Regions from separate parts of the Paenibacillus sp. ALE3 genome, predicted to be linked through region 1. Evidence: riboswitches for the same ligand, from Rfam matches in the RefSeq annotation. Region 1 holds a riboswitch; each other region holds the start of a gene.
What was found. Region 1 has a riboswitch for cobalamin ahead of cobJ (precorrin-3B C(17)-methyltransferase). Riboswitches for the same ligand answer to the same signal wherever they lie in the genome.
Positions count from the first base shown of each region.

Region 1 (7,502 bases):
CGTTCCAAATTCCACTTCCGGTCTGGAAATTAAAATGACGTGGATACCCAGGTCCAGAGCAGATTGAACCTTCTCATCCACTGCTCCTGTGCGTCCGCTTTCCTTGGTGACCATCACGGTCGTACCAAAGTGCTTGTACAATGCTTCGTTCAGCTCACGGGAAAAGGGTCCCTGCATAGCAATAATATTTTTTTGCTCCATCCCCAGTTCGCCACATTTCTCCATATTGTCCAGACGCGGCAGCATACGTGCAACCAGACGAACCTCCGGATCTCCGAGTAAATGCTTGGTGAACGTGCCGAGCGTCTTACTGCCCGTCGTAAGCATGACAGAGCCTTTGAGTTGCTTCGCTTCTAATGCCGCTTCTTCATAGGAAGGAACGATATGGAGCAACGGATGATTGTCATACACTAGTCCCGTCCGCTCGTAGCGGATATAAGGAACACCCGACTCGCGAGCGGCTGCCATCGCATTCGCATGTGCTTCTTCTGCAAAAGGATGACTGGCATCAACAACAGCCTGTATCCCCTTCTCCTGAATCATTGCCTCCATTTCATCGGCTGTCATTCGGCCTGTACGCACATCCAGTCCTGCTTCGGACAAGCTGGCCGCCGCGCTTTCGGTTACGACCGAAGTCAATACATTAAAGCCAATGCCACGAATTTGCAGCGCCAATTCCCGTGCATCGCTCGTTCCACACAGCATGAAAATCATGAGCCATTCACCTGCCCGGTTACGTTCACTACAGACGGCGTATGTGAATGATCGTGATCATGGTCATTATGGCTGTGAGCATGGACATGATCGTGAGCGTGGTGATGTGTATGGTGCTCGTGATGATGATCATGCTCATGTGCATGGTGATCATGATCGTGATGATGGTCGTGATCATGCTCATGGTGGTGATGGTGGTCGTGGTCATGGTCGTGGTGATGATGGTGATGCTCCTGCGCTTCCAGACGAAACTGGCAGTTATCACAATTAGCCGTAACCTTACCGAATAAGCCTTCGTTAGCTCGCTCCAGCACCAGCTCAACCAATTGAGGATGGAAGCCAAAATATCCGCCCATTTCCACTTGTAATGCAGGGTGAGCCTCAGCAAATTCCTGGGTCATTTCTTCGATGCGCTTAATCAGCACCCCCGTGAACAGAAAATACGGAAGCACGATAATCTTTTTGGCACCCAATCGTACGCAACGCTCCAGACCATCGGGAAAGGAAGGCTGCGTCACACCGATAAAGCTGCTTTCTATCCATGTATAAGAAAGCTTCTCCCACAGCATACGGGTGATTTTGAAAAAGTCACTGTTCGCATCTGGATCGCTACTTCCGCGTCCTAATACAAGTACCGCTGTTTCTTCGTTGGATACCTCGGCAGATGCCTCCACCGCGCTATGCATCCCCGCTGGAACGGCAACTGGACGGGTCTCTTTCAAGCGGTCCAGCAGTATGCTAACGATTTTCTCGTGAACGCCAATCGGGCGTCCGTATACAAATTCCACCTGCGGATATTTTGCCTTTGCCCGATCAATAGCCATCGGGATATCAATTTTGGCGTGCACTGCTGCGAACAAAATAATCGGAATAAGAACGACACGTGTCGCCCCTTTCTCCACACACGCCTGTACTCCTTCGGCAATACTAGGGCGTGCCAACTCTAGGAAACAGGTCTCTACACACGTACCTGGCGCCCGATCTGCCACCGCCTGTGCAAATTCCAGTAGTTCCTGATTACCCTCTGGGTCCCGACTTCCATGTCCAACCAACAATATTGCATCCACTGCTGTTTGTTCCTCCTCATTTATAGGGATAGTCTACATACGCCCTATTTTATATATATGCTTGTATCCGGTTCATCAAGCCTACAAACCTATTCATCAAGCCTACAAACCTATTAATCACCACAAACCGCGTTCACTTCTACTGTTGCCGGTGAATCTTCATGCCGGAAACCCGCAACGATGCCTACACGTTTGAAAAACTTATGAAAACGCTCGTTCGGATGCCCTTTTTCCTTGTATTCAGCGATAATATTCTCCACGATGTCCGTAATCTGATCACCTGGAATCCCTTCCGCTACGGGCTGAGCGGCATGAGCATTACGGCCAAATTTTTTGCCGCCGAGGAAAAGATCATATCCTCCCTTGCGGTAGACAATTCCGATATCCTCCAGCACCGCTCCATAGCAGGCCATGCCGCATCCGTTCAAAGCAATGCTCGTTTCCTTGGGTGCCTGTAATCCGCCGAGTACAACCTGTAGGTGCTCAGCCACAGGCACAGCGTCATCTTTCTCCATATTGCAGAAGTCGCACGCCTTGACCTTAAACACATCGCCGAGCGGCATGACAATGAATCGTTCATCCCGCAGCCGACCGACCAGTTCCTCAGGGTCTAGGCACGGCACGCGCAGCACGATCTGATGATCTGGCGTGTATTCCAGCTCGCCATCATCACCCGCTACCTCGGCGAGCAGTGCCATCTGCCGAGCAGTGAACTTCTTGTTTCCCACGCCAGGGGAAACCCCCACCTCAAACAGCGCAGGCTTGCCAAAGCCGCCTGACGCCTTCGCAGCCGCAGCTCCTGCTCCGGCCCCTGCTGCCGTTCCAACGGCGCTCTGGGCGGTAGGCGCTTGCCCGCTCCAGCGAGCGTTGGCTTCGCCTGGCAGCTTGCCGCCAACAGCAAGACGACCGAGCGCCTCTGCTGCCAGCGATGCTGGGGTCGCCCCGGTTTGCTTCGCAGGCGGCACCTGTACAGCAGCCATCGCTTGCGGGCGTGCCTGCGTGGCAACCGCAGCACCGCTCGCGGAAGGCCCGGTAGGCGCAGTCAGAGCTCCGCCTCCCTGCGGTGCATCCAGCGCGCGATCCTCTTGCGCGCCCAGCGACCACGGCTCCGCTTCCGTGCGAAGCCGCTGATGCGGTTTGAGCACCTGTTCGGTCGCGTCCAGCGTGTATTTACGCTGATAGCCGCGTGGAGTCACGATTAAGCCGTCATACACTGTCGTCGAGGAATTGCCGATGATTACGGTCGTCAGCATCCCGATATCATGGTTCAGCATATCTTCCAGCGTCGTCACAATAACCTGCTGACGTTCACGATAAGCACTCTTCACCAGCCCAACCGGAGTCTGCGGATCACGGTAACGAAGCAAAATGGACTGCGTCTCCACAATCTGGCGGGTACGCCGACCACTACGCGGGTTGTATAATGCAATCACAAAATCAGCCGAAGCCGCAGCTTCTACACGCTTCACGATTGTTTCCCACGGGGTCAGATGATCACTCAGACTGATCGTGCAAGCATCATGCATAACTGGCGCTCCCAACAACGAAGCACAGGATTGAATAGCCGAGATCCCCGGCACAACCTCCACCTCAACCCCGTCCTCGCGACGCCAGCCTTTTTGCATCAGCACTTCGTACACCAGACCTGCCATGCCATAGACCCCAGCATCTCCACTGGAAATGACGGCTACCTTCTTGCCCATCTCTGCTTGGCGAACCGCCTCCTGCGCACGGCTCACTTCCTCTGTCATCCCTGTGCGTACAATCTCCTGTCCGTTCAACAACGGACGGATCAAATCAACGTAGGTATTGTAGCCGATAATGACCTCACTTTCGGCCAGCGCATCCAACGCACGTTTTGTGATATGTTCCATATCTCCTGGTCCAAATCCAATCACCAGCAATTTTCCTAATGGGCTCATCGTGCTCCTCCTATCATCCTTTTCAGGGCAGCTATACTATCTATTTCAATAATTTGTGGCATCCTGTAACTCGAAAAAACCCCATCCTGCCCGGATGGGGTTCCTATGTACGTATCTCTCTCATCAGACGAAACAGCGTAAGAGGACAGTCTTGTCTTCCTCCAATCTGCCGTTGTTTTCCATCTGTTTTGTTTGCGCTTCAAACGCTGCTACACGTTCATATCCACGCAAGCCTGTAACCAACATGGAAAAAGCAACGTGTGCCTGATTTCCTGATTTCGTACACCCATCCTCTCCGCGAAGGTTAACGGTGCATACAGATCAAGGTAGGTCTCCTGGCTTGGCATCAACGGATTCTTTCGTCTTCCCCGTTTTGTACGAGTGACCATTTAAAAGAATCCTCTTCCTTACAGTGGCGGGACCGCTCGGGACTTGCACCCGATTCCCTGTTACCCTTTGCTCAACCGCAAAGGCACCTTGTCTGTCCGCTATTTGATTATGGGTCTTATCATAACCTTGCCTCAATCAGTTGTGCAAGCACGAAAAAAGCTTTATTTCAAGTTCTCTGCCTTATTTTTCAGCATATGCAGCAATTCATCCGGGTCCGCAGAGATACTCAGTAGTGCTGGATGATCAGCTCCGGTAAACCCTTCCTGCACGCTATGACGTACCATTTCTATCAACGGGTCAAAATATCCATTCACATTCAGCAGCCCAATGGGCTTGCGATGTATGCCAATTTGCGCCCAGCACAATACCTCGAACAACTCCTCAAAGGTTCCCAACCCACCCGGAAGGGCTATAAACGCATCGGCCATCTCGCTCATCGCCGCTTTACGTTCATGCATGCTTGCTACCTCAATAAACTCGGTAACTCCCCGATGAATGATCTCTGCATCGAATAATAGGATGGGCATAATGCCGGTGACCTGACCGTCACCCGCCAGTAGTTCATCCGCCACCTTACCCATCAGCCCCCTGCTGGAGCCACCATAAATTAGACGGATATGCTGGCGAGCCATAGCTTCACCCAGCTTGCCTGCGGCCTCAACATATACCGATGAATTTCCAGGTCTGGACCCTGCAAATACACAAATAGAATTCATAAACGTCTCAGCTCCTGTCCTCAATATCATGCATCGAAACTTATTCATTATATTAGATAAATATTTTCGCTATAACAAAAAACTTTGTCGATGCATGTCCAACAAAAAAAGATAAAGACCTCGTAGGCCCTTATCTCTATTTTACGCTTTATTAGTAAATATAAGTTCATTTTAGCTTACTGCATTATCATTTCTAGCTCATTTCAAATGACCGTTCACGCTTTTCAGACCACAGCCATGCACCGAATCACTATGTTCAAAATATTTGCCCAGCTCCACCATCATCGCACCCATGCGCTCTTCAGTTGGAAACACGATTCGTTCAATCCCTTCTTCCAAAATGGATTGTGCGGTCACCTTGCCCACCGATACAGCAATTACATCTTCACGAAAAGCTTCCAGTAAATCCTCAAATCGATTTTGCTCTCTGGCATATTGGGCCAAAAATCGGATTTGCGGGCCACTCGTGAACGTAACGGCATCAATCGTACGGTTTATAACATCATCTAGTAACGCTTGCAATTTTGCTTCTTCAGGTGGGATATGCTTATAAGGAAGTACTTGGCGGGTCACTGCGCCCTGCTCATCCAGCCACTCTACTAACCGGGGTGCCGGGTCTCCATGCAGTTGCAACAGCACTTCCTTCCCCTTCAGATCATATGGGGCAAAGGCTCGTGTCAATCCGATCAAACTTCCGTCCTCGTCCCGTACTGCTGGCGTAAAGCCACGCTTTTTGAGTCCATTGACCGTCTTGTAGCCCCGTGCTGCAATGTTGGAGGATTGCAGCAGCTCTATAATCTGCTCGGCCACGCCCATATCCTCCGCCATATCGAACAGAGCATCCAGTCCCATACCGGTCGTGAAGATGTACCAGTCCGGAGGGTTCTTCACCCACGATACAACAGCGTTGCGCAGCTCGATATCATCTAGAAAAACAGTCCCCTGGGCCGGACGCTCTACTGGCTCGCCCCCCATCTTCATAACTAGCAGCGCCATTTCTTCTGCTTTACGGGGACCGGCAAGAGCGACTCTCTTACCTGCCATGCGTTGTGCCATGCTGTTGCCTCCCTTGTAGAAGTCGTATTTCTTTCTACCAAGTATACAATCAGAGAGGCAAAAGACAAATAAGAATTACTTTTTCGATAAATATAGTAATCTTATAAATGGGTGTGTCCTGTTTCGCTTTCCTGCTGGCCTTCTTTCTGATCACTTCTATCCCTCTCCCTGCCAGATGAGGACTTATCATCGTTGCCACTCCCTTTAAATTTGGGCCGTAGCAACATCCACAGCAAGAAGGGCATGAATACAAAAAAAATGACCATCACCGCAGTCCATTCCCGGCTAAAATCATAAATTTGTACGATATTGGAGAACAGCATAAACGAACAGACATAACCTAACAAACCTACGGGCCAAACCATCAGACTCCCCCAGACATGGGCAAACATACGCTTTACCGCCAAACTGGTAACGTACAGATCAACTCCAATCTTCGTAAGAAAGGTGGGTACGGTCAATGCTGCCACGAACAAGTCGAACCGATCCAGAAAGTCCGTTAGCTGCAACTGACGTACCAGTTCATACGATGGATAAAACAATCGTGACAAGATAGGGACACCAATCACTAACTCCGACAACAACACCAGCAAGATCAAAAAGACGGTTCCGATCAAATGCCCAAACCACGCACTACGCCCATTATAGCTTTTCCCAGAAATCACAAAGGGAACCATCATGATATCGGCCATATATCCCAGCATGCGCCAGCTACCCTTGATCACTCCCTCTACCTCTGGATGTAAATAGGGCCTCAACACCGAAAAATCCATATTACGCCCAAAAAAAAGCGGCATGGTCAATAACGTCACAATCAACAGTGGTACAAAAATCTCCGCCATATTGACGATGGTGCTTATTCCGCCTTTCGCCATAAATGTCAGAGTCAATAGCATAATCAGAGATACCATAACAATCGGAGTTAGTGGCAAAAGCACCACCTCCACCAAATCCGTAATAATCCTCAAATCCCGAGCAAAAATGATCAGGAATAAAATGAGATAGACTGCAAGCAGCATACGTCCCAGCACAGGGTGAGAGCTCACCATCGCCTGCATCAGATCCTGATCTGGGAAACGCCGCTTGAGTTTCAGCATCGCCCAGATCGGCAAGCATAGTACGATGGCCGCAATTGCACAGGTCCAGTAGGCATGCTGATTCGCGTGATCTGCTGCCTGCGCCGGAGCATGTATAAGGGTAATACCGACCTCCATCAATACACCAAGCAGCACAATTTGTCTGGTTGTGAACTGTTTCATGCAGGTACATCCTCCTTTTGCCCGCAGGCATCCATTACACGTTTACAATCTAGGGGGGAGCCATATGTCAATGAAACGGGCCACCCATGTAGCCACATAAACGGTGCTCTTCGTCGATGTACCGTAAATCCAGATGCCAATGCTAATGACATACAATACGCGGGAGACCCAGCGATTGACGGCGGGTGCATTGTTAATACTTTTACGGTCAACCAGATACATGAAGAGCATAGCCAGCAATAAAGGTAATAGAAATACTTTATTCATTCTGGATTTGCTCCTTTTTGACCCCGAATGGTTTGGTGACCGCACCGATATTCTCAATATGCACGACCGGATCGATAGTGATTTCCACTTTGGGATATAGTTGATCCCATT
Region 1 is NZ_CM134214.1:5,756,694-5,764,195, reverse strand. Features, by position in the region: gene cobK (precorrin-6A reductase) at 1-714, opposite strand, end outside; gene ACXHJ2_RS25925 (sirohydrochlorin chelatase) at 711-1,781, opposite strand; gene cobJ (precorrin-3B C(17)-methyltransferase) at 1,895-3,703, opposite strand; cobalamin riboswitch at 4,012-4,197, opposite strand; gene ACXHJ2_RS25915 (LOG family protein) at 4,255-4,809, opposite strand; gene ACXHJ2_RS25910 (uroporphyrinogen-III synthase) at 5,008-5,865, opposite strand; gene ACXHJ2_RS25905 (GerAB/ArcD/ProY family transporter) at 5,967-7,124, opposite strand; gene ACXHJ2_RS25900 (hypothetical protein) at 7,167-7,391, opposite strand; gene ACXHJ2_RS25895 (Ger(x)C family spore germination protein) at 7,384-7,502, opposite strand, start outside.

Region 2 (7,502 bases), 2.1 Mb from region 1:
CTGGACACCGCCATTTTAAAAATATGCTGGCACGGCGGCTGCAGGTTCCACCCGAGTCGCTAAGCATCGGTAACGGCGCGGCTGAAAGCATGGCGCTCTTGCTATTAGGGCTGGCTCCCAAGCGTGTGGGTACAGTGGAGCCGTGTTTTTCGGAATATGCCGAGCTGGCTGGCAAATTCGGAGCCGAGATCCATCGGGTATACGGGAAGGCTTCGCTTCAATGGAAGGCAGACGTGGAGGACATCCTTCAGCTCATGGAGCAGGTAGATGTATTGTTCCTTGGGCAGCCGAATAATCCAAACGGTGTACAATATGGTGAGCAGGAGCTATATGAACTAGCAGAGGCGGCTGGCAGAACGGGTACCGTGTTGGTGGTGGATGAAGCCTTTATTGATTTTATCCCACTCGAACGGCAAATCTCATTATTGCCTGTGCTGGATCGCTATCCTCATGTGATTTTGCTCCGATCGATGACCAAATTTTATGCCATTCCTGGCTTACGATTGGGCTATGCGATTGCTCATCCGGACTATATCCGGCAAATGACGGCCAAACAGGTGACCTGGAGCGTTAATGGACTGGCGTTGCTGGCTGGAGAGGCGTGTTTGAGAAGTGGGCAAGCTTATGAGCGCCGCACACAGGAACTGATTGCTACGGAGCGCAGTCGCTTACTGACTGCCTTGGCGGAATGGGGCTGTGGTGTCGTTCCCGGCGAAGCCAATTACGTGCTAGCAAGGGCGCCGGGAACGTGGAGTGCATCGGCTATTCAGCAGGCGCTTGGACAACGCGGGATTCTTATACGTAGCTGTGCCATGTATCCTGGACTGTCAGCGAGCCATTTTCGAATTGCGGTTAAGGACGCCGAAGCCAACAATATGCTGCTGTCTGCACTGAGTGAAGTGCTGGAGGAGGAGCGGCGTGATAGTTAGTTTGGTTATCATGGCAGCCTATCTGCTGGACAGGCTAATCGGTGATCCGAGATGGTTGCCGCATCCAGTCATCGGGATGGGACATGCCATTTCAGCATTGGAAAAAGCGATTCGCCGTAAGGTCCTCAGTGACCGAGGACTGAAACGTGCGGGCATACTGCTTCCATTTATTGTGGCTGGGGGTTCCTTTGTGCTTGCCTGGGGGCTGTTGCGTGTGCTTGCCTGGATTCACCCGTGGTTGTCTGTCGTTGTAGAAATTGTTCTGATTGCAACTACGATTGCTTCCAAAGGTCTAAAGGACGCAGGGATGGCAGTATACCGAGCGTTGCAGGCGAATGACCTGACTGCGGCACGTCGGGAGCTAGGCATGATTGTCGGAAGGGATACGCAGCAGCTTGACGAGCCCGAAATTGTGCGCGGTACCGTCGAAACGGTCGCTGAAAATATCGTGGACGCCATTATTTCCCCGCTTTTTTATGCCCTGATCGGGGGAGCACCCTTGGCACTGGCATATCGTGCCGTAAACACGCTCGATTCAATGGTTGGCTACAAAAATGAAAAGTACCTGCATTTAGGCTGGGCCTCGGCACGGCTAGATGATGTAGCTAACTACATTCCGGCTCGCATGACAGCAGTTATGCTAGTGATAGCGTCGTGGTTGTATCGGCTGGATACTGCAAGAAGCTGGCGGACAATCAAGCGGGATGCCCGTCTGCATCCAAGCCCAAATAGCGGATTTCCCGAATCAGCGGTGGCAGGTGCCCTAGGGATTCGTCTCGGTGGCTATAATGTGTATCACGGCATACGCTCCTTTCGGGCATATATGGGCGAAGGGATACGACCGCTGGAGTCGAAGGATATCCGGCATACGATCCGGCTGATGTTCGCCGTATCCACTATGTTTGTAGGGTTATGTTTGATGGGAGCTGCAGGGTGTTTTGCCTTGGGATGGATGCAGTGAGGAGTGACACGATTTTGAAACAAGATACAGAAGGAAAAAGAGTGCGAGAAAGTGCACCAAGTCCGAACTCACAACAGGTTAGTAAGCCGAATGATGCTAAAGAAGATCTGCAGTGGGACATGGAGCTCGTGCTAGTTCGTCATGGCACGACCTTATGGAATAAGGAACGTCGATATCTGGGACATGCCGACTTGGGTTTACTGTCGGGAGCAGAGCAGGAGTTAAAGACTTTACAGAAAAAATTGCAGGGACATTCCTTTGCTCGAATCTATTGCAGCGACTTAATGCGATGTCGCCAGACCTTGCAGATCATTTTGCCGGAGTCAGCATTGACGTCTGAATGTTCCCTCTCTGCTAAGCCTCCTATCATGGAACCACGTCTGCGAGAACTTCACTTTGGTGAGTGGGATGGAAAAACGTATGACATGCTTAAGGATGTGGCGTTGTATCGCGCTTGGATTGATGAGCCGCAACAATTCACCCCACCTGGAGGAGAGCCTTGGATTCATTTTGTGAATCGTCTGCGTGAATTCCTCGACTCTTTGTTTGCGTGGCGCATTGCTTTGGAGGTTCAGCCAATGAAGTCGAATGCTACGCCGCCCTCTGTCTTGATTGTCACGCATGGTGGTGTAATTCGTCAGTTGGCTTGTATGCTTATGCCTGGCCATGATTTTTGGAGTCTGAATCCGAAGCCGGGAGAAGCGTTTATGATTCAGTTAAGGTTGACAGGACCGCACAATTGTATAGCAAGATTGCTTTCTCATTAGGTTAAACAAGGCGAATAAAGCGACTGTTTGGGTTGTAAGCTAACTCTTTTTAACCTATAATCATCAAGTAAAAGAACGGCTTGACTACCACTACATCAAATATCCAGCAGACGAGGTCGGCGCTATGTGAGGAACTTGCTTTCCTTTATTGCGTTGTTAAAAGGGAAGTCGGTGTGAGTCCGACACGGTCCCGCCACTGTAAATGGAAACATGCCTATTAGCCCTGTTACATGTGCCGCCAAGCATATGAAAGAATATCAGGGCTGCCTCTTCCATAAGTCAGGATACCTGCCCGTCCGCCTGTCACCATAATCCTTCGAGGAAAGGATGACGTGTTCGCAGTGACTGTCCATGCGGAAGGAAGCTGCCCGCCTGCGCACAATCTGTGCTAACGTGACCCCTGTGTCCTGAAATGAGGATGCGGGGGTTTTTGATAGGAAAAGAAGGCTGGAATGAGGAAATACGGATGATGTTCAAGTAACGCTCTTAACGATTTTTGTATGAAGGGGTGCAAATCATGGCAGGAAAGAAAATAAAGGTATGGACAACAGGTCTATTGGCGCTGATATTGGCAGTTGTACTGAGTGCATGTGGCGCGAATGGAAAAAATGTAGAAAATAAAGAGGGCCAAGCTTCTTCACAGCAGCCGGGACAGACTGTAACCGCACAAGAGCCTCCGGGCAAAACGGTTTACCCGCTAACGGTTAAGGATGCAACAGGACAGGAATTTACATTCAAAAAAGCACCGGACAAGATTGTTTCCGTCTCCCCGGCAGAAACTGAAGCGCTGTTCGCTATCGGACTGGATAAGGAAATTGTTGGTGTATCCGACTACTCTGATTACCCAGAGGCAGCTACGAAAAAGCCTAAAGTGGGCGGTATTATGAAACCGAACGAAGAGGCGATCATTGCTGCGAACCCGGAAGTTGTTTTTGCAGGAATTTCACTTAGTGAACAGGCTACGACTAAGCTGCGTGACATGGGGATTATGATTTTTAAAACAGAACCGAAAACAGTTGAAGATGTCATAGCTAACATCGAATTGTATGGGAAAATCACCGATCATCAGAAAGAAGCGAGAGCGGTGACTGACAAGATGAGAGCAGATGTAGCGGAAGTGAAAGAAGGAGTTAAAAATATCGGAAAAGGGCAGAAGCTACGGGTATACGTCGAATTTTCACCAGGCTGGACAGTGGGTAAGGGCGAATTTATGGATGAACTGATCACATTGGCGGGCGGCGAAAACGTGGGTGCCACGCAGAAGGGCTGGTACCAAATCAGTGAGGAAAATATTATAGCTGCCAACCCTGACGTGATTTTGTACAGCAAAAGTGTGAAGGATGATAAAACAGGCCAGACCCTCGGCGATATCATAAAAGCTCGCAGTGGATGGGATCAAATATCGGCTGTTCGTAACCATCGTGTATTTGCCGTGGATGATAATTTGATCAGTCGTCCGGGGCCACGCGTAACGGAAGGGCTCAAGGAAGTGGCTAAGGGCGTGTACCCTGAAATTTTCAAATGAACCGTAGACTGATCGGTTTTGGGGGGCCAGGTCTTGTCTTGCTGCTGCTGACGCTGCTACTCTGTCTTGGCATCGGCTCGGTCAGTCTTCCGGTCAGCCAGATCACAGGTATTTTGATCAACCACCTACCGTGGTTAGGTGATACGTTTACACCGGATTGGAATACATCCTCAGAGCAGATCATTTTGAAGGTCAGATTGCCACGGGTGTTACTGGGAATGTTGGTTGGAGCAGCGCTGGCGCTGGCGGGAGCCGGATTTCAGGGTGTGTTGCGTAATCCCTTGGCTGATCCGTATACCCTTGGGGTATCCTCGGGAGCTTCGGTCGGAGCAGCAGTACTGATTTATTGGGGGCTTCAATTTTCATTTGTGGGTATATGGACACTTCCGCTAGTTGCATTTATAACCGGCATGCTGACGCTGTGGATGGTGTTGACGTTGGCGCGTGAAGGTGGGAAAATTCCGACCCAAAGCCTCATTTTATCAGGTGTGGTGATGCAATTTTTTGGGGGAGCCATTGTTTCTTTTCTGGCAGCCATGTCGAAGGAAACAGTCAATGAAATATTGTACTGGACGCTGGGAAGTCTCAGTCTGCGCGGTTGGTCATATACGGGAATTCTTTTACCTTACGTGATCGTTGGGCTGGTGTTTCTATGGAACCGGGCACGGGTGCTGAATATTCTGGCTTTGGGAGAACGTCAAGCGGCTCATATGGGGGTTCATGTAGATGCGACGAAGCTATCTGTCCTAATCATATCTACCTTGCTGACAGCTGCCGCTGTCTCGGTATGTGGAGTCATTGGCTTTGTTGGACTTGTTGTGCCTCATATCATTCGTCTGATGGCAGGTCCCGATTACCGGATGATTGTTCCGTTATCTGCACTGGGTGGAGCTATTTTTATGGCTTGGGCAGATACGGCGGCTCGCACGTTGTTGGCCCCAACGGAAATTCCTCTGGGCGTTATGACGGCCTTTGTTGGGGCGCCGTTCTTCGCGTATCTCCTGTACCGGAACAAGAAGCTACGCAGGGGGGATCTGTTGTGACCAAACAAAGTGAATCACAGAAGGTGTATGATCGGGCGCTAGAGGTAGCAGGCCTGACCCGTGCTTATGGAGAGTTCCATGTGTTGAAGAATATTAGCTGGAACGTAGACGAAGGAGCTTGGTGGGGGATCATTGGTCCGAATGGGAGTGGAAAATCGACGTTGCTGCATCTGCTTTCTGGCGTAGATCAGCCGACTTCTGGAAGTGTTCATATCTATGGTAAAAAGGTCGGTAGCTACAGCAGAAAAGAGCTTTCCCAACTTGTAGCCGTACTCCAGCAGGAGGGAATTCCCCCAGTGGGATACACCGTCAGGGAAGTTATAGAAATGGGACGGTTTCCTCATCAGGACTGGCTAGGCAGGGAAAAGGGAGTTGATGTGGAGGCGATTACGGATCGGGTCCTAGCGCGATTGAGTCTTACTTCACTGGCCGACAGAACATTGGACCGCTTGAGTGGGGGACAGCGACAGCGTGTAGCATTAGCAAAGGTGATGGTACAGGAGCCACAGGTATTGCTGCTGGACGAACCTACGACCTATCTGGATTTGCGCTATCAGCTTGAATTTATGGAGTTGCTGGCAGAATGGCGCCAAGAAACGGGCGTGACAATCATTGCTGTCCTGCATGATCTTAATTTGGCGGCACAGTTTTGCGATAATTTGCTTGTACTTAAGGATGGAATGGTTGAAGGATTGGGTACTTCATCGGATTTGCTAACAGAGGACCGGATTCGTCGTGTATATGGTGTTGAGCCTGTGATGCTTCCGCATCCCGATAGCGGTGTGCCGCAGCTCTTGCTGCGCAGAAGCGCTGCGTCTACAGCAGACCAATAAGAGATTGGGAACATACTAAAAAAGAGCAGGGAGTGGAAGATATGAACGACAAGCTGCGTCATCTGATCGATAGCATTGCCCAGCCGGATGGAGTGGCGGCTTCGGCAGCTTCAGCACATTTGGACCAATTAACGAAGCCACCTGGAAGTCTTGGAAAGCTGGAGAGTTTGGCCATTCAGTTAGCAGGAATTACTGGCGTGGACAAGCCTGAATTTGATCGCAAAACGGTGATGGTCATGGCTGCGGATCATGGTGTGTGTGAAGAGGGAGTTAGCGCCTTTCCAGCTGAGGTTACGCAGCAAATGCTGTATAACATGCTGTCAGGCGGCGCAGCAATTAATGTGCTGGCACGTCATGCGGGCGCTGATGTCCAGGTAGTAGATGTTGGCGTGAATGCGGATGTCTCTCACCCGAGTTTGGTGAATCGTAAGGTGCGCATGGGCACTTCGAATATGGCTAAAGGGCCAGCGATGCTGCGTACGGAAGCGGAACAAGCAGTTTTGGCCGGAGCTGAAGCTGTAGCAGAAGCGGTTAAAGGTGGCACACGGCTATTCGTTACTGGAGAGCTGGGCATTGGAAATACGACAGCCAGTGCTGCTGTTGTATGTGCGCTCACCGGGCTTGAGCCGGAAGTTATCGTAGGCCGGGGGACGGGCGTAGATTCGGCGGGACTTACCCGTAAAATAGCCGTTGTCTGCCGCGCATTGGATGTGAATCAGCCGGATGCCAATGACGCGCTGGACGTGCTGACCAAGGTTGGCGGTCTGGAGATTGCCGCTCTGGCAGGCGTCATCCTCGGCGCAGCCGCACATCGCTGTCCAGTGGTGCTGGACGGCTTTATTTCCGGCGCGGCTGCCCTTGCTGCACGCGCGCTTGCGCCTGCAAGCGCGGCGTACATGCTTGCTTCGCACGCCTCGGACGAGCGCGGACATTCAGCGGTGCTTCGCCAGCTCAAGCTGGAGCCCATGCTCCATCTGGACATGCGGCTCGGTGAGGGCACGGGCGGTGCGCTGAGCTTGCACCTGATTGATGCGGCGTGCCGCATTATGCGCGAAATGGCGACCTTTGCCGATGCAGGCGTATCGGACGGTCAGGGAGCCGCGCAGCGATGAAGGCGCTCGTGACCGGCGGGGCACGCAGCGGAAAAAGCGGCTTTGCCGAGCGATTATGCATGGCGCGCGCACCGCGTGCCTGCTACATTGCAACGGCGCAAGCCTATGATGTGGAGATGAAGGAGCGCATCGCCCTTCATCGGCTCCAGCGCGATTCTGCCGGGTATGACTGGCAGACGCTGGAGGAAGCGCAGGCGCTGCCGGAGCTGCTGCGACAACTTGGCAACGCTCAAGCGTCGCAGCCTGCGTCTATGGTGCTGGTCGACTGCCTGACCCTGTGGCTGTCGAACGTACTGCTGGCCGCAGGCGAGGACGGTGAAACTGCCGCCAGA
Region 2 is NZ_CM134214.1:3,659,747-3,667,248, reverse strand. Features, by position in the region: gene cobD (threonine-phosphate decarboxylase CobD) at 1-929, shown strand, start outside; gene cbiB (adenosylcobinamide-phosphate synthase CbiB) at 919-1,890, shown strand; gene ACXHJ2_RS16250 (histidine phosphatase family protein) at 1,905-2,657, shown strand; cobalamin riboswitch at 2,754-2,967, shown strand; gene ACXHJ2_RS16245 (ABC transporter substrate-binding protein) at 3,175-4,182, shown strand; gene ACXHJ2_RS16240 (FecCD family ABC transporter permease) at 4,179-5,225, shown strand; gene ACXHJ2_RS16235 (ABC transporter ATP-binding protein) at 5,222-6,058, shown strand; gene cobT (nicotinate-nucleotide--dimethylbenzimidazole phosphoribosyltransferase) at 6,100-7,170, shown strand; gene cobU (bifunctional adenosylcobinamide kinase/adenosylcobinamide-phosphate guanylyltransferase) at 7,167-7,502, shown strand, end outside.
Region 2: it holds a riboswitch for cobalamin, as region 1 does, so the genes downstream of both, ACXHJ2_RS16245 (ABC transporter substrate-binding protein) here and cobJ (precorrin-3B C(17)-methyltransferase) in region 1, are expected to answer to the same signal.

Region 3 (7,502 bases), 230 kb from region 1:
CATCTATAAAATACTTGCCCAACCCTGGCCATGAAAAAATGGTCTCTACGATGACGTTACCTGCCAGCATAAATGATAGATTCGTACCTAACAGCGTAATCATTGGCAGAACGGCATGTTTAAATAGCTCAAAAAAGAGAATATGCATACGGGAAAAACCACGAGCCCTCGCTGCTTTCACAAAATTGCGGTCACTCAGCTCCAGCATTTGAGCACGCAATACACGAGCTTGCACCGTTCCCAATCCTGCACCAAGCGTCAGCGCTGGGAGTACTAAATGTGTCCAGTCCTCCCTTCCCATGGATGGGAGCCAGCCCAAGCGAACGGAAAATAGATAGATCAGCAGAAAACCAAGCCAAAAAGAAGGGATCGACGATCCCAGCAAAGCGAACAGCCTGCCCAGACGATCTAGTGGACCGCTGACTTTTAGCGAGGCAGCCAGCCCCATCCCAAGCGTAAGCACCGTCATGACGGCAAAGCCCGCCAAAGCTAGCTCCACCGTAGCGGGAAGTCTGCTCCACAGTTCGTTTAGCACCGACTCCTTGGACACATATGAGGTTCCCCAATGTCCCGTGAACACATCCCGCAGCCAGTTCACATATTGAATATGAAGCGGCTCATTCAAGCCCAGTTCGTTTCGCAGCGCGGTCAGCGCCTCCCCAGAAGCAGGAACATTATGCGCGGTGAGCAAAATGAGGGCAGGGTCACCAGGGGCCAGCCTCATCAGTACAAAAGTCAGCGTGGATACAACGAATACAATGATGGGCAGCTGCGCCACACGTTCCAGTATAAAACGAATCATAGGATACGTAGCCCGTTATTCCGCAATATCAGATTGCGCTGTAATGTAGTAATACTCGATCGGATGCGGCGTAAAGCCATCTACCCCTTTTTTCACGCCAAACACATTGTCAGGGTGTACAATGAACGACTGCGGCAAGTCTGTATTGATGATATCCAGCGCTTGCAGTGTTACCGCATTACGCTGTGCGGTATCCTTTGCCAACTTCAGGCTGTGAAGAATATCCTCCAGCGGTTTGGAAGCATAACGGCTTACATTAGCTTCACTTGTAGAGGAGTAGAACATGTCCATAAAATACTGCGGTTCTCCTGTATGGGCCGTGAGCATGCTGTACATAGCAAAATCCCAATCGTTTTTGGTCAACGCCTCGTCGATATTTTCCACCTTGCGAATCTTGACCTGGATTCCCTCATTCAGCAACTGGCTCTGAATCACCTCAGCCATGACGGATAGCTCCGGACGCTGAGGGAAGGTCAGCAGCGTAACCTCGAATGGCTTGCCCTGCTTGGACCATGTGCCTTGGGCATCCTTCTGCCAGCCATCCTTCGTCAACAACTGCTCTGTCGTTCCGTTCAATGCTTTACGCTCAATCTTACCGAAGGGAAGAATACTCGGAAACGGGCTGCTTGCTTCCGTACCGAAGCCCCTCATGACGGCGCTCACAATGGATGCGCGCGGAATCAGACTGTCCACCACCTTACGGTTGGTCGCATCCTTGAACACAGGCGATTCCATGTTGTACACAATCATATGGGTACGCAAGGACGGAGCCGACAGCACTTGTAGCTTGTCGTTCTTTTTTAGTACCTCTGCGTTATCTACCGGAATATCCGTCGCTACATCCACCTCACCGGATTGTAACGCCATCAGGCGCGAATTACCGTCCGTAATGAATTCCATCGTTGCTTCAGCCAGTCGTGCCTTTTCGCCCCAATATCCGTCATAACGCTCTACGACCAAGGATTGATCCTTGTTAAAGGCTTTGATTTTAAAAGCACCTGTCATTGCAGGGTAGCTCTGCTCATCTTTCATGGATGCCACATCCAGCACGATCGTTGACGGATCAGCCAGATTGGATGCCAGCGCTGCATTCGGCTGGTTTGTCGTGATTTTCAGCGTCAGCGGGCCATTTACATCAATGGACTTCACATCCAGTAAATCCTTCGCCAGGTGACTTTTCTCGATAGAGCGCAGCAAAGATGCTTTTACGCTTGCTGCATCCATACTCTTTCCATCATGAAAAGTGACCCTATCCTGCAAGCTGAACGTCCACACGTTAGGACTGTCGTGCTTCCATTCCTTGGCTAGCCAAGCCACAGGCTCCAACTTTTCATTCAAACGAATGAGTGTCTCACCGGCACCGGAACGCATCACATCCCAGCTATTGTCTCCATGCGGATCGACGCCTGACGGTTTCCACGTATACGCCATCACCAGCTTTTTACCTGCTGGAGTCTGTTGTGCAGGCGTATTCTCACCCTTGCCTGAGCTATCCTCCGTCTTCGTGGCTGTGCCGCATCCCGAAAGAGCCATAACTGCCATCAGCAGCAGCAATCCTGTACATATGAACCATGAACGCCTATTACGATTGCCTATCATCCCACATTTCCTCCTCTATCTTGTAAAATATCGTATAAACCTAACGCAAAGCGCGAAAAAAGCATTCCCAACCACTTGACCAGCAGTCAGAAATGCTTTCATTATAAAATGTCAAAACTCACCTCAAAGCCAACTCCAAAAACATAGAAGGGATCAGATCGGTTTCAGACATTCCGTATGCAGCACGCCTAACCACCTCCCCAGCATCCCGTGGGTCTGACAGTGATGTCAAAACAGGCAGGTCTCCTGACTCCAGGCTTATCTTTCAGGCCTTCCCGGTTCCTCACAGTTCCAGTGGCTATTCTGAAAGCTCCAGCAGTACCCTGCTGATGCCTGTATACAGTGGCGGGTCCGTGTCGGAATCTACCGAACTTCCCTTTTAAGTGAACACGCTCAACAACTATCTACATCGTCTCAACAAAACCTCGTATATAGAGTTGTCCGGCTCACACCTGTTTTCTTCCTTTATTCCTTTTTATTACGAATTAGGATTATCTTATTTTGTTGCTACTGGCTTGTCAACAAATGCAGCGTAATATTTTAAATTTGAATGATACGATGAGAATCAAGGCTGTGACTATTCATTGCATGCACGCAATTCACGTGCTAAAATTAGGTATAGAGATATCTACCGTATCCGTATACTAAAAAGAGCCTTCGCCGCGCCAACGGCAAGACTCCTAGGATTTGAAAGGCTGTGGATCACCACCACGGCGCGCTGCATAACTGAATGTTAATGCGAACGAAACCCACCGTTAGGGGCCAACCTAATTACGCGGTGGGTTTTCGCTTGTTCCGAAATTTCCGACCCAGCACATCGTAGCACGATACAAGGTGACCATTTGCCTCACTCCCCTTTCGGGAAGCTGCACCGTGGTCCGAAACATCCACCACTATTCAAAATCCATAGTCTGGGTTATATTATGCCTCTTCCTACCGCTTTAGCAAATTCATCTAGTACAATATCAATTTTCTAATATTTATTCGAGGTATCCCTCCGCTTCTTATTCCTGATGGACGATCAATTCTGCTGTTATGTCATTAAATGCCGTATATATCAGACTAATGAACTTTTGCTAATGCAAATATGGCTAGTTATATTCATATATACCATTAAAAGGTTGACATAGTATGTAAGCTCATTTATGCTATCTATGGATTTACAAATTTTTCAAGGAGGCGCTTTGTATGAAAGTGAAGTTTCTACCACAAGCTTTTCTGGCTGCAACGTTACTCATTTCTTGGGGAGTCGTCAGTCCAGCAATCTCTCATGCTGAGAAAGGAGAGAAAATTCCTGACCAGATGTTGGCCGGTACAATCATCCAATATGATGAGAACAATAATATGGTTGTACTAGAAAAGGGAACCCCAGTACCTGAACCACAAAAATCTCTAGCTGCTATTGCCCCACTTACTGCTGAACAACAAATTGAGCTAGAGAAAGAAGAAGCACTTATTAAGGAAATCAAAGAAGAAGCCAAGTCACTACCGGTATATCATATTGACAACCCTGACCCCCAGCCTGGTTTAAAAGTAATTTATGATGGTGAAGGTTACATCAAAGATATTATCTTGCCTGATCAAAAGGAAAATACGATTACTACTAATAATGTCACACTTCAGGCACTACCACGCGGAACACGCAAAGCACCAGGGACTTATACATACGGAGCACATAATAATGAAATTGTCATCACTGGCACATCAAGCGGCAAGGTTCAAGGCACGGGAAGAGGAACAAACTTTACGGACTCTACAGGTGAGAATTCCAACACACTCAAAAGAGGCGATTGTGCAACGAAAGGGGCTATTGATAACCCGGAGTTTGGAACAAGAATCTCTGTAAGAAATATTGACAACAACAATGTACATGATTTCACTAAGGCCGATAATGGAAGCCTTCCAGATGCAGTCATTGATATTTGGAAAACAGGCGTACAGGATTTAGGCTTAACATGGAGCTCGTCTCTCTCATTTTCCGGAAGATATTTTTATTCGTTTTAATATCTTCAGATGAAACAAGGATAGGGCTACTGCCCTGTCCTTCCCTGTTTTATTTATCATATTTGATTTGGTAAATCTCTCATCTTTAGAAAGGATGTTTCCTTTTGAAAACAAGCACCTATCGTATTTTTATACTTTCCTTGGTTGTTCTAACTCTGTTACCTTCCTGCTCTCCAGCTTCTACTCCATCAACTCCAACCAAACAAATCCAATCAGGCAAAAAGTCAGCTCCAGTCGAACAAGGTCAATATCTATCCATGACTTATACAGAGTATGTGAATGGGAAGAACACAGATCAAGGCATGGTTATGCGAGTTATGACTTACGACTTGAGCAGTAAGAAAATGACCAAGCTGGCCGACGTACCCTATACCTCCCAATACCCACTTTCTGTGGTGTACTTACCTGATCACAAAATTTATTACTCTGCTGATGTGGATGATAAGGGAGACCAACTATTTTCATACGATTTAAATTCAAAAAAAACCGAACAATTATCCAATAATTTATTTGCCATTAATCGCATAGTACCAACTACTCTAGAAGGTCCACTTGTCCTAGCTGCAGTTAAAAAAGGAGAAAGTACACTTAAAACAATTTTCTACGATAAATCGACTCATACCATGCAGTTTTTGCACGATGAAAATCAAGATGAACACACCTGGTCTATAACCTATAATCCAGCAAAAAAAGCAATTTATAATACACAGTATTCAGATAAGGAACAACGTAAAGAATTCAACATTGCCTCCAAAAAAAATACTTTTTCAAGACCTCCAAACTACAAAGTTACAGAGATCAATAATGCTAAACAAGAGCGGACTGTGATCACACTTAAAAATGAACAAATCTTGTCAATGTCCAGCAGTAATGATCAGCTACTTCTAGTGACTGCTCGTTTCATTAATCACGGCAACCCCGAGTATAGCCTTGTCGATATTACAACTGGAAAACGCACCAAACTAGAGCTGCCCATTTCATCCCGCAGCTTCATCTATATGTCCCCGGACGGCAAGGGGGTCTATTATTTAGGCAGCACCTCCCTGAAGAATCAGGAGGAAGGACGCGGCGTGTACTATTATGACTTCACTTCGAAAATTCAAACCCCGATCTTCATACAGAAAGAGGGTTTTATCAATAATTTCATGCTACTTAATAAATAACTCGCTCTGGGTAACCCCATGCCAAACAGCCGGAAAAGAGGCTACACCCTTTCTCCGGCTATTTTGGTTTATTTCCTATTCATCAAACCTTCTGTGGAACCTCCGAGACATTTACACCTTTGACCGATTCACCTTGTTTTCTTGCCAAAACGATGTTCAAGACAATTGCCGTAATCGAGCCCGATACAATACCATTTTGCAGCAGCATTTTGGCAAAGCTCGGCAGTTGGTCAAACATTTGCGGCAGAACAGCTGAGCCTAGGCCTACAGCAATACTGCATGCTGCGATCAGCAGATTGCTTTCCTTCCGCAGATCTACTTCTGACAAAATAGACATACCTGATGCAGCAACCGAGCCAAACATGACGATCATTGCCCCGCCCAGCACAGCGTTAGGAATCACTGTCGTCAAGGCAGCCAGCTTAGGCAGCAAACCGAGAACGACCATGATGCCGCCCGCAGCAAAAATAACGTTACGCGATTTGACGCGAGTTAGCGAGATCAGACCCACATTTTGCGAGAAGGCTGTGTAAGGGAACGCATTAAATATACCGCCCAGCATAATCGCAAGCCCCTCCGAACGAAGTCCATTGACGATTTGCTTTTGTTCCACCTTCTGATCAATCGCTTTACCTACTGCCAGATAAACCCCCGTAGACTCGACCATGCTGACAATATTGACGATAATCATCGTGCATACCGCCATAATGCTGAATTCTGGCTTACCAAAATAAAACGGCTGCGCAATACTCACCCATGAAGCATCCGCTACGGGAGCAAAATGCACCATTCCCATCGCATAGGCGACTACAGTACCTGCGAACAGACCAATAAGTACGGAAATCGAGCGTAAAAAGCCCTTAGCTACTCGATTGACAAGCAGAATAACCAGTAGTGTAACCAGTGCCAGCAGCAAATTACGCGGCTGTCCAAAATCCGCGCTGCCCTGACCACCCGCTACATTGTTCATCGCCACCGGAATAAGGGATAGACCGATAATCGTAACGACCGAGCCGGTAACCACTGTTGGGAAAAAGCGTAACAGTTTGCCATATAGCGGTGCCGCAAGCACCACAAATATACCGGACAAAATGATGGCACCGTACGCTGTCGCCAGATTTGAGGTCGAAGCAATTGCGATAATGGGTCCTACTGCCGTAAACGTACAGCCCAAAATGACAGGCAATCTACTTCCAAAAAAGCGTGTGCCCATAATCTGTAATAATGTAGCAATCCCGCAAGTGAATAAATCAGCAGCCACTAGATAGGCCATCTGGGCTGGCGTCAGGTGAAGTGCTCCCCCTACAATCAGAGGAACAGCAATGGCTCCGGCGTACATCGCCATGACATGCTGGAAGCCCAGCGCAAATAATTTTTGTTTACTTAACATCCCACATTCTCCTTAACGGGAGGAATCACCATGCCAGCTTCCTCTATAAAATGGACTTCGCCCGGTGCCATGGAAGCGATACGCGCAAGAGAACGTACGGCAATGCCCCTTTGCTCCAACAACCCGCGGCCTTCCTGAAAGCTCTTTTCAATTACACAGCCGACTCCGGCCAGTTCCGCTCCTGCTTCCTTCACAATATCCGTAAGTCCGACCAAAGCTGCACCAGTAGCCAAGAAATCATCCACGATCAGTACATGGTCGCTAGCATCGAGATATTTTTGGGAAATGCTCACCTGATAGGTTTCCTGCCGAGTGAATGAATGAACCTCTGCGAAGTATACCTGTTCATTCAGCGTGATCGCCTTCTTTTTCTTCGCATAAATGAACGGTACCCCCAAGGCAATAGCAGTAGCCATCGCAAATTGAATGCCACTAGCTTCAATGGTAAGTACCTTGGTAATCGGAGCATTGCCGAACAGGCGTGCGAACTCCTTACCAATCTCCAATGCTAATGCTGTATCCACCTGATGATTCAAAAATGAAT
Region 3 is NZ_CM134214.1:5,527,512-5,535,013, reverse strand. Features, by position in the region: gene nikB (nickel ABC transporter permease) at 1-802, opposite strand, end outside; gene ACXHJ2_RS24900 (ABC transporter substrate-binding protein) at 818-2,401, opposite strand; cobalamin riboswitch at 2,621-2,824, opposite strand; gene ACXHJ2_RS24895 (hypothetical protein) at 3,590-4,405, shown strand; gene ACXHJ2_RS24890 (hypothetical protein) at 4,510-5,568, shown strand; gene ACXHJ2_RS24885 (nucleobase:cation symporter-2 family protein) at 5,651-6,958, opposite strand; gene ACXHJ2_RS24880 (xanthine phosphoribosyltransferase) at 6,952-7,502, opposite strand, start outside.
Region 3: it holds a riboswitch for cobalamin, as region 1 does, so the genes downstream of both, ACXHJ2_RS24900 (ABC transporter substrate-binding protein) here and cobJ (precorrin-3B C(17)-methyltransferase) in region 1, are expected to answer to the same signal.